Cupriavidus taiwanensis LMG 19424: one gene and its partner. Each later gene encodes a partner of the first gene's protein in a complex. Links are inferred from orthologs where the notes say so. Each region holds a gene or a part of one and is shown in the gene's direction. Other genes may lie near its edges.

Region 1 (4,901 bases):
ACGCGGTCGAAGCCCTTGATGGCGTCCTCGTAGCGGCGCGCATTGGCGGCTTGCTGGGCCTCGCCCATGCCCGGGTCGGTCGACTGGATGCCGCCGACCGGCGAGGTCGGCACCGCCAGCGACAGCGGGCCGTTCTGCGCGGACGCGGGGCCTGCCAGCGCCGCGGCCAGCGCCAGCAGCGGCACGACGGTGCGAGATCCGCGCCGGCGCATGCGTGCAGCGGTGGCGGCGTGGACAGCAAAAAACGGGGAGGGCAGCGGCAGGCTCATTGAGGACGGGTCCGTTATACTCCGCGGCATTCTAGCAAAGCGGCAAGTGCGGCACGAAGGCGGTGCCGCGGCGGCCAGGTGTGCGGGGCCATGCGCGGGCTCCATGCGCGGGCTCCATGCGCGGCTTCCATGCGCGCCGGCGCGCCGGGCCGCGTCGCCGACTCGCGCACTGCCTTCCGGTAAGATATGGGGCGCGACGGCATTGCGCCAGTGGCGGCGTGCGCGCCGGCGGCCATGGCCCGCGTTGCCTGCCGGGCGAACCCGGCAGACTCCTCTCACCACTCACTTCGTTTCATGCAGCCCCTGAACATCTACAACACGCTCGCGCGTGAGAAACAGCCATTCGTGCCAATCGAACCCGGCAAGGTCCGCATGTATGTGTGCGGCATGACCGTGTACGACTACTGCCACGTCGGCCACGCGCGCGTGATGGTGGTGTTCGACATGGTGCACCGGTGGTTGCGCGCCGCCGGCTACGAGGTGACGTATGTGCAGAACATCACCGACATCGACGACAAGATCATCCGCCGCGCGGTAGAGAACGGTGAGACCATCGGCGAGCTGACCACGCGCTTCATCCAGTACATGCACGAGGATGCCGCGGCACTGGGCGTGATCCGTCCCGACCACGAGCCGCGCGCCACCGACTACGTGCCGCAGATGCTCGACATGATCGGCAAGCTCGAGGCCAAGGGCCTGGCCTACCAGGCCAGCGACGGCGACGTGAACTACTCGGTGCGCAAGTTCGACGGCTACGGCAAGCTGTCCGGCAAGTCGCTCGAAGACCTGCGCGCCGGCGAGCGCGTCAGCGCCAACGATGCCAAGCAGGACCCGCTCGACTTCGTGCTGTGGAAATCCGCCAAGGCCAGCGAGCCGCCCGAGAGCAAGTGGGACTCGAAGTGGGGCGCCGGCCGCCCCGGCTGGCACATTGAATGCTCCGCGATGAGCTGCGCGCTGCTGGGCGAGCATTTCGACATCCATGGCGGCGGGGCGGACCTGCAGTTCCCGCACCACGAGAACGAGATCGCGCAGTCCGAAGGCGCCAGCGGCAAGCCCTTCGTCAACCTGTGGATGCACAACGGCTTCGTGCGCATCAACGACGAGAAAATGTCCAAGTCGCTTGGCAATTTTTTCACCATCCGCGAGGTGCTGAAGGCGTACGACGCCGAGGTCGTGCGCTTCTTCATCCTGCGCGCGCACTACCGCAGCCCGCTGAACTACAGCGACGCCCACCTGGACGATGCGCGCCACGCGCTGACGCGCCTGTACACGGCGCTGAAGGACAGCCAGCCGGGCGGCTGCGCGGTGGACTGGGACGAGCCGCACGCGAAGCGCTTTGCCGAGGCCATGGGCGACGACTTCAACACGCCGATCGCGATGTCGGTGCTGTTCGACCTGGCCAGCGAGATCAACCGCACCGGCTCGACCGCGGCCGCGCGCCAGCTCAAGGGGCTGGCCGGCACGCTGGGCTTGCTCGAGCGTGACCCGCATACCTTCCTGCAGGGCGGCAAGTCCGCCGACGGCCCGTCGCCGGACGAGATCGAGAAGCTGATCGCGGCGCGCAAGGCCGCCAAGGCCGAGCGCAACTTCGCCGAGGCGGACCGGATCCGCGCCCAGCTGCTGGAAGCGGGCATCGTGCTGGAAGACAAGCCGGGCGGTGCCACCGAGTGGAGGCGTGCTTGAACGCTGCCGCGCGCAAGCCCGCTACCGCCACGCCGCCCGCCACCGCGGGCCGGGCGAAGGCGGCCGGCCCGCGCCCGGGCAAGGCCGGCGCCAGGGAGGCGCCGCTGCCCGACGGCAAGGACACCAGCAAGGACACGACGCGGCCTGCTGCCAGGGCCGCGCGCAACGCCAAGGCCGTGCTGCCGGAAGCCGAGGCGGTGCCGCTGCCGGTCGAGACCGTCGCCGATGCCGTGCGCCCGGCGTACTGGGACGAGGCGTGCGCCGACCTGATGAAGCGCGACCGCATCCTGCGCAAGATGATCCCGACCTATGGCCCCGCGCACCTGGTCTCGCGCGGCGACCCGTTCGTCACGCTGGCGCGCGCGGTGGTGGGCCAGCAGATCTCGGTCAAGGCGGCGCAGTCGGTATGGGAGCGCCTGCACGCGGTCTGCCCCCGGCTGGCGCCGGCGCAGTTCCTGCGCGCCGGCCCCGAGAAGCTGGCGGGCTGCGGCGTGTCCAAGCGTAAGGCGGAATACCTGATCGACCTGGCCGCGCACTTCAAGGCCGGCACGGTCCATGTCGCGCAGTGGGCGCAGATGGACGACGAGGCCGTCATCGCCGAGCTGACCCAGATCCGCGGCATCGGCCGCTGGACCGCCGAGATGTTCCTGATGTTCAACCTGATGCGGCCCAATGTGCTGCCGCTCGATGACGTGGGCCTGATCAACGCGATCTCGGCCAATTACTTCAGCGGCGAGCCGGTCACGCGCAGCGAGGCGCGCGAGGTGGCGGCCAATTGGGAACCGTGGCGTACCGTGGCCACCTGGTATATGTGGCGCAGCCTCGACCCGTTGCCAGTGACGTATTAGGCATCACGGCAATAAAAATTAACTTCGGGTGCATTGCAGGCTATCTGGCAGGCGCTAAGATAGCGGCCAATTTCCGGTAGAATGCGCCCCTTCACAGACAGGTACGTGTGATTTTATGAAAACCACCTTCCTGGATTTTGAGCAGCCCATTGCCGAACTCGAGGCAAAGATCGAAGAACTGCGCTTCGTGCAGGACGATTCGGCTGTCGACATTTCCGAAGAGATTTCGCGGCTGGCCGGCAAGAGCCAGCAGCTGACCAAAGACATCTATGCCAACCTGACCCCGTGGCAGGTTGCGCAAATCGCCCGCCACCCCCAGCGCCCCTACACGCTGGACTACGTGCGCGAGATCTTTACCGATTTCCACGAACTGCACGGCGACCGCACCTTTGCCGACGACCTGTCGATCATCGGCGGCCTGGCGCGCTTCAATGGCCAGTCGTGCATGGTGATCGGCCACCAGAAGGGCCGCGACACGAAAGAGCGCGCCATGCGCAATTTCGGCATGCCCAAGCCCGAGGGCTACCGCAAGGCCAAGCGCCTGATGGAGCTGGCCGACAAGTTCGGGCTGCCGATCTTCACCTTCGTCGACACCCCGGGCGCGTTCCCGGGCATCGACGCCGAAGAGCGCGGCCAGTCCGAGGCCATCGGCCACAACCTGTATGTGATGGCCGGCCTGAGGGTGCCGCTGATCGCCACCATCATCGGCGAGGGCGGTTCGGGCGGCGCGCTGGCGATTGCCGTCGGCGACGTGGTGCAGATGCTGCAGTTCGCCACCTACGCGGTGATCTCGCCCGAAGGCTGTGCCTCGATCCTGTGGAAGACCGCCGAGAAGGCGCCCGAAGCCGCCGAGGCGCTGGGCCTGACGGCGCATCGCCTGAAGGCGCTGGGCCTGATCGACAAGATCGTGAGCGAGCCGCTGGGCGGCGCGCACCGCGACTACAAGGGCATGGCGGCGCTGCTCAAGCGCTCGCTGGCCGAGTCGCTGCGCCAGTTCCAGGGCATGAGCGTGAAGGAGTTGCAGGCGCGCCGCTACGAGCGCCTGCTGGCCTATGGCAAGTTCAAGGAAACCGGCGCCCAGGACTGACCCGTCCGCCCGGCTGACCGACAAGGTCGCACAGGCCCTGCAGGCCGGTGCGGCCTTTGTTGTTTCTGGCGCCGCCGCCGCGGCGGCGCCGACGGTCGCGGTGGCACTGTCGGGCGGGCGCGACTCGGTCGCGCTGCTGCACGCCGCGCGCGCCGCCGTGGCGCAGGCGGGCGATGGCGCACGCGTGGTGGCGCTGCACGTCCACCACGGGCTGCAGGCCGAAGCCGACGAGTGGGACCGCTTCTGCGCCGCGCTGTGCGCGCAGTGGCAGGTGGGCTATTTCGTGCGGCGCGTGTCGGTGCGGCCGGCGGCGGGCGAGGGCGTCGAGGCGGCCGCGCGCCGCGCGCGCTATGCCGCGCTGGCGGCGATGTGCGCCGACAGCGGCGCGCGCCTGCTGCTGTTCGCCCACCACCAGGACGACCAGGTCGAGACCGTGCTGCTGCGGCTGTTCCGCGGCGCCGGCGTGGCCGGCATGGCGGGCATGCCGGCGATGCGCCCGCTGGATCCGCGCAGCGGCGTGATGCTGCTGCGTCCATGGCTGGACGAACCCCGCGCCGGCATCGAGGATTACTGCGCCGCCAATGCACTGCGGTGGGTCGACGACCCGTCCAATGCCGACGGCCGCTACGCGCGCAACGCGTTGCGCCAGCAACTGCCGGCGCTGCAGGCGGCGTTTCCGGCGCTGGCGGCCAACGTGGTGCAGGCGGCCGCGCATTTTGCCCAGGCCGGCGCGCTGATCGACCAGCTGGCCACCACTACGCTGGCCACGCTGGTGCGTGCCGGTCGCGACCCCGACACACTGTCTGAGCTCGACCTCCCCGGCCTGCGCGCCTTGCCTGGCGCGCAGGCCGATGCGGTACTGCGCCTGTGGCTGCGCGACCTCGGCGTGCGCGCCCCGTCCACCGCGCGGCTGGCGGCGATGCGCGAGCAACTGGTCGCGCACGCCGGCGGCGAGCCCGCCATCGCGCATGAGGGCCTGGTGCTGCGCCGTTTCCGTGATCGCGTGCTGGCCTG
Region 2 (5,448 bases), 1.0 Mb from region 1 along the record:
TGAAGGCTATGGCGGTGGCGGCCACGTCTTCGACTGGACCCTGATTCCTCCGGCATGGCTTCCGCCCAATCCCCCGGTCATGGCAACCGGCAACCCGAACGCAAGCGGCGCTCCTCGCATCGTTTTGAGTGGTGGGTTGAACGCGCAAAACGTCGCTGGCGCGATTGAACGCGTGCGCCCCTACGCCGTCGATGTCAGCAGCGGGGTAGAGGCCGCCAAGGGCGTGAAGGACCACGCCCGCATTGCCGAGTTCGTGCGCGCTGTCCGCAGCGCCAGCGCAGGATGAGCCGGGTCGAAGCCCGATCCCTTCCGCACACCGCGCCCGCCGCTCCTGAGCGGGCATCGCGCACCCAGTCAACCAGGCGAGCCCTGCCGAGCGAGGCAAGGCCGCTGTTCCGAAGAGCCTAGACATGTACGACCTGCCCGATTCCCGTGGCCATTTCGGCCCCTATGGCGGCACCTTCGTTTCCGAGACGCTGGTCCACGCGCTTGATGAGCTGCGCGAAGCCTATGCGCACTACCAGAAGGACCCGGAGTTCGACGCCGAATTCCGCCGCGAGCTGAAGCACTTCGTCGGCCGCCCGTCGCCGATCTATCACGCGCAGCGCTGGAGCGAGACGCTCGGCGGCGCGCAGATCTACTTCAAGCGCGAAGACCTGAACCACACCGGCGCGCACAAGATCAACAATGTCATCGGCCAGGCGCTGCTGGCCAGGCGCATGGGCAAGCCGCGCGTGATCGCCGAGACCGGGGCAGGGCAGCACGGCGTGGCCACCGCCACCATCGCCGCGCGCTTCGGCATGGAGTGCGTGGTCTACATGGGCGCCGAGGACGTCAAGCGCCAGGCCGCCAACGTCTACCGCATGAAGCTGCTGGGCGCGACCGTGGTGCCGGTGGAAAGCGGCTCGCGCACGCTCAAGGACGCGCTCAACGAAGCCATGCGCGACTGGGTCACCAACGTCGAGAACACCTTTTACATCATCGGCACCGTGGCCGGCCCGCACCCGTATCCGATGATGGTGCGCGACTTCCAGTGCGTGATCGGCGAGGAGGCCAAGGTGCAGATGCCCGAGCTGGCCGGGCGCCAGCCGGATGCCGTGATCGCGTGCGTGGGCGGTGGCTCCAATGCCATGGGCATCTTCTATCCGTATATCGAGCACCAGGATGTGCAGCTGATCGGCGTCGAAGCCGCCGGCGACGGGCTGGACACCGGCCGCCACGCGGCGTCGCTGACCGGCGGCACGCCCGGCGTGCTGCACGGCAACCGCACTTACCTGCTGCAGGACGACAACGGCCAGATCATCGAGACGCATTCGGTCTCGGCCGGCCTGGACTACCCCGGCGTCGGCCCCGAGCATGCCTGGCTCAAGGACAGCGGCCGCGCGCAGTACGTGCCGATCACCGACGAGGAAGCGCTCAAGGCCTTCCACGACTGCTGCCGCATCGAGGGCATCATCCCGGCGCTGGAATCGAGCCATGCGATCGCCTACGCCTGCAAGCTGGCGCCGACGCTGCCCAAGGACAAGCTGCTGCTGGTGAACCTGTCCGGCCGCGGTGACAAGGACATGCACACCGTGGCCGAGCGCGCGGGGCTCAAGCTCTGATGCGCGCGCTGCCTCCGACCGGACTTGCCGTGGGCGGCGCCGGCGCGCCGGATGCTGCCGGCGCGCCCGACTCCGCCCAGTTGCGCCTGTTCCAGGAAGACATGTTCGAGGGCATTGCCCGCCTGCCGGACGGCTCGGTCGACCTGATCGTCGCCGATCCGCCGTACGGGCTGGGCAAGGACTACGGCAACGATTCCGACCTGCTGTCGGGCCAGGCCTACCTGGACTGGTCCGAGCGCTGGATGGACGCGGTCGTGCCCAAGCTCGCGCCCAAGGGCACGCTCTACCTGTTCTGCACCTGGCAGTACTCGCCGGAGCTGTTCGTGATGCTCAAGCGGCGCCTCACCATGATCAACGAGATTATCTGGGACCGCCGCGTGCCCAGCATGGGCGGCACCACGCGCAAGTTCTCGTCGGTGCACGACAACATCGGCTTCTTCGCCAGGGCGCGCGACTACTACTTCGATCTCGACCCGGTGCGCATCCCGTACGACCCCGAGACCAAGAAGGCGCGCAGCCGGCCGCGTTTCGAAGGCAAGAAGTGGCTGGAGGTGGGCTACAACCCGAAGGACCTGTGGAGCGTCTCGCGCATCCACCGCCAGGACCCGGAGCGTGCCAACCACCCCACGCAGAAGCCGCTGGAGATCGTCGAGCGCATGGTGCTGTCGAGCTGCCCGCCGGGCGGCCTGGTGCTGGATCCGTTCGCCGGCAGCGGCACCACCGCGGTGGCGTGCCTGCGCCACGGCCGGCGCTTTGCCGGTTTCGAGATCAATCCGGAATATGTGCAGGTGGCGTGCGCGCGCGTGGCCGCGGCTGCGCAAGCCATGCCCGCGATCGAGCCCGACGGTGCCCCCAGTCTGGCCACCCCAACCCTGGCCGCCGCCAACGACGATGTCTCGCCGGCGTCGCGGCCTCACCTGATTCCCTGATATGTCCCGTATCCAGAAGACGTTCGCGGCACTGGCCGCGCAGCAGAAGAAGGGCCTGATTCCGTTCATCACCGCCGGCGATCCGGAGCCCGGCCTGACCGTGGCGCTGATGCACGCGCTGGTGGCCGGCGGCGCCGACGTGATCGAGCTGGGCGTGCCGTTCTCCGACCCGATGGCCGACGGCCCGGTGATCCAGCGCGCCTCCGAGCGTGCGCTGGCGCAGGGCGTGTCGCTCACGCAGGTGCTGCAGTGGGTGCGCGAGTTCCGCCAGACCAATACGGATACGCCGGTGGTGCTGATGGGCTACGCCAACCCGATCGAGCGCATGGGCGAAGCGGCATTCGCCGCGGCCGCGAGCGCCGCCGGCGTCGACGGCGTGCTGGTGGTCGACTATCCGCCCGAGGAGTGCGAGTCGTTCGCCGGGCTGATGCGCGACCATGGCATGGACCCGATCTTCCTGCTGGCGCCCACCTCGACCGATGCGCGCATCGAGGCCGTGGCCAAGGTCGCCAGCGGCTATCTTTACTATGTCTCGCTCAAGGGCGTGACCGGTTCCGCATCGATCGACCTCGACAGCGTGGCGGCGCGCCTGCCGCTGATCAAGCAGCACGCCAACCTGCCGGTAGGGGTGGGCTTCGGCATTCGCGACGCGCAGACCGCGCGCGCGATCGGCAGCGTGGCCGATGCCGTGGTGATCGGCAGCCGGCTGGTGCAGCTGCTGGAAGACACGCCGCGCGAGCAGGCCGTGACGGCGTTGCAATCGTTTATCGCCGAGATTCGCCAGGCGCTGGACGCTTGAAGTGATGCATTGCCCGCTTGAGTGGGTCCGAGAGGTGCAGGATTATGCGCAATTCGCGCGTTGCGCTTCGGGCTCACCGGGCCGTCATGGTAAATTCGCGGGTTGATTCCCTGCCTTCCGCCAGCCGGCGCCCCGATCACGGGCCTGCCGGCGGACCGCAGTCATCCGAAAGGAGCTTTCATGAGCTGGTTGGATAAACTCCTGCCCCCCAAGATTCAACAGACCGACCCCAGCACCCGCAAGGGCATCCCCGAGGGGTTGTGGGTCAAGTGCCCGTCGTGCGAGTCCACCCTGTACCGGACCGACGTCGAGGCCAACCTGCACGTCTGCCCCAAGTGCGACCACCATATGCGCATCAGCGCGCGTGCGCGCCTGGACGCGCTGCTGGACGCCGAAGGCCGCTATGAAATCGGCCAGGAGATCGTGCCGGTCGACGCGCTCAAGTTCAAGGATTCCAAGAAGTACCCGGACCGCATCAAGGCCGCCATGGAAGACACCGGCGAGACCGATGCGATGGTGGTGATGGGCGGTGCCATCCACACCATCCCGGTGGTGGCGAGCTGCTTCGAGTTCGAGTTCATGGGCGGCTCGATGGGCTCGGTGGTGGGCGAGCGCTTCGTGCGCGGCGCGCAGGCCGCGCTGGAGCAGAAGGTGCCCTTCATCTGCTTTACCGCCACCGGCGGCGCGCGCATGCAGGAAAGCCTGCTGTCGCTGCTGCAGATGGCCAAGACCACGGCCATGCTGAACCAGCTGAGCGCGAGCAAGCTGCCGTTCATCAGCGTGCTGACCGACCCGACCATGGGCGGCGTGTCGGCCTCGTTCGCCTTCCTGGGCGACGTGGTGATCGCCGAGCCCAAGGCGCTGATCGGCTTTGCCGGCCCGCGCGTGATCGAGCAGACCGTGCGCGAGAAGCTCCCGGAAGGCTTCCAGCGCTCGGAATTCCTGCTGCAGAAGGGCGCCATCGACATGATCGTCGACCGCCGCAAGATGCGCGCCGAACTGGCGCAGCTGCTGGCACTGCTGCAGAAGCAGCCGGCTGACGCGGTGGCATAACGCCGCCAATATCGCGGTACCGAAGGCGCGGGCGGTTGACGCGCCTTTCGCATTTCTTGTTTGTCGTTCCCGCGCAGGCAGGAACCCAGTGACTTTTCTAAGACGCTGGATTCCCGCCTGCGCGGGAATGACGGTAGAGATTTGCTACGTTTTCTCAGCGCGCTATCCTCACCCTTGACTTTGTGAGGGGCTGACCGAATCTGGTAGCAAACATTTCCTCGTACGCCCAATGCCTGTCTTCCACACGCTCCCCGAATGGCTCGCCCATCTCGAAACCGCCCATCCCGTGGGCATCGACATGGGCCTGACGCGCATCACGCGCGTGAAGGAAGCCCTCGGGCTGCGCATCGACGCCGCGGTCTTTACCGTGGGCGGCACCAACGGCAAGGGCTCGACCTGCGCCATGCTCGAGCGCATCCTGCTGGAAGCCGGCTACAAGGTGGGCTGCCATACCTCGCCGCACCTGATCTCTTTCAACGAGCGCGCGCGCCTGAACGGCGAAATCGCCACCGACGCCCAGCTACTGCCGCACTTCGAAGCGGTCGAGCGCGCGCGCAACAGCTTTGCCGACCCGGTCAGCCTGACGTATTTCGAATTCACCACGCTGGCGATCATCCATTTCTTCGCGGCTTCCGGCCTGGACGCGATCATCCTCGAGGTCGGGCTGGGTGGCCGCCTCGATGCAACCAATGTGATCGATACCGACTGCGCCATCATCACCAGCGTCGACATCGACCATACCCAGTACCTGGGCAACACCCGCGAGGAAATCGGCTTCGAGAAGGCCGGCATCTTCCGTCCGGGCGTGCCGGCGATCTGCGGCGACCCGGTGCCGCCCAAGTCGCTGGTGGCGCACGCCGAGGCGGTCGGCGCCGAGCTGTGGCTGGTGGGGCGCGACTATCATTTCCAGGCCGCCAAGGGCCAGGAGCGCCAGCAATGGGACTGGAGCGGCGGCGGGCGCAAGCTCAACGGGCTGGGCTATCCGGCGCTGCGCGGCGCCAACCAGCTGCTGAATGCATCGGCTGCGCTGGCGGCGCTGCAGGCGCTGCGCGAGCGCCTGCCG

Evidence for each region.
Region 2: the proteins of RALTA_RS05740 (region 1) and accD are in contact, whole or in part, in a solved structure (PDB 8UXZ), measured with the Escherichia coli proteins. The link is inferred for Cupriavidus taiwanensis LMG 19424 from one-to-one orthologs.

Annotation. Positions count from the first base shown.
Region 1 is NC_010528.1:1,229,485-1,234,385, forward strand. Bases 2,097-4,901 are described here. They hold RALTA_RS05740 (acetyl-CoA carboxylase carboxyltransferase subunit alpha), read left to right. Parts: upstream 2,097-2,915; coding sequence 2,916-3,887; downstream 3,888-4,901. Other genes in these bases: RALTA_RS05735 (DNA-3-methyladenine glycosylase family protein), read left to right, coding at 2,097-2,800; tilS (tRNA lysidine(34) synthetase TilS), read left to right, coding at 3,853-4,901. Outside these bases: RALTA_RS05725 (tetratricopeptide repeat protein), read right to left, coding at 1-269; cysS (cysteine--tRNA ligase), read left to right, coding at 564-1,952; more of RALTA_RS05735, read left to right, coding at 1,949-2,096. UniProt on the Escherichia coli protein: Component of the acetyl coenzyme A carboxylase (ACC) complex. First, biotin carboxylase catalyzes the carboxylation of biotin on its carrier protein (BCCP) and then the CO(2) group is transferred by the carboxyltransferase to acetyl-CoA to form malonyl-CoA.
Region 2 is NC_010528.1:2,229,178-2,234,625, reverse strand. What follows is about bases 2,564-5,448. They hold accD (acetyl-CoA carboxylase, carboxyltransferase subunit beta), read left to right. Parts: upstream 2,564-3,512; coding sequence 3,513-4,385; downstream 4,386-5,448. Other genes in these bases: folC (bifunctional tetrahydrofolate synthase/dihydrofolate synthase), read left to right, coding at 4,615-5,448; trpA (tryptophan synthase subunit alpha), read left to right, coding at 2,564-3,332. Outside these bases: RALTA_RS10260 (phosphoribosylanthranilate isomerase), read left to right, coding at 1-286; trpB (tryptophan synthase subunit beta), read left to right, coding at 411-1,604; RALTA_RS10250 (DNA-methyltransferase), read left to right, coding at 1,604-2,533; more of trpA, read left to right, coding at 2,535-2,563.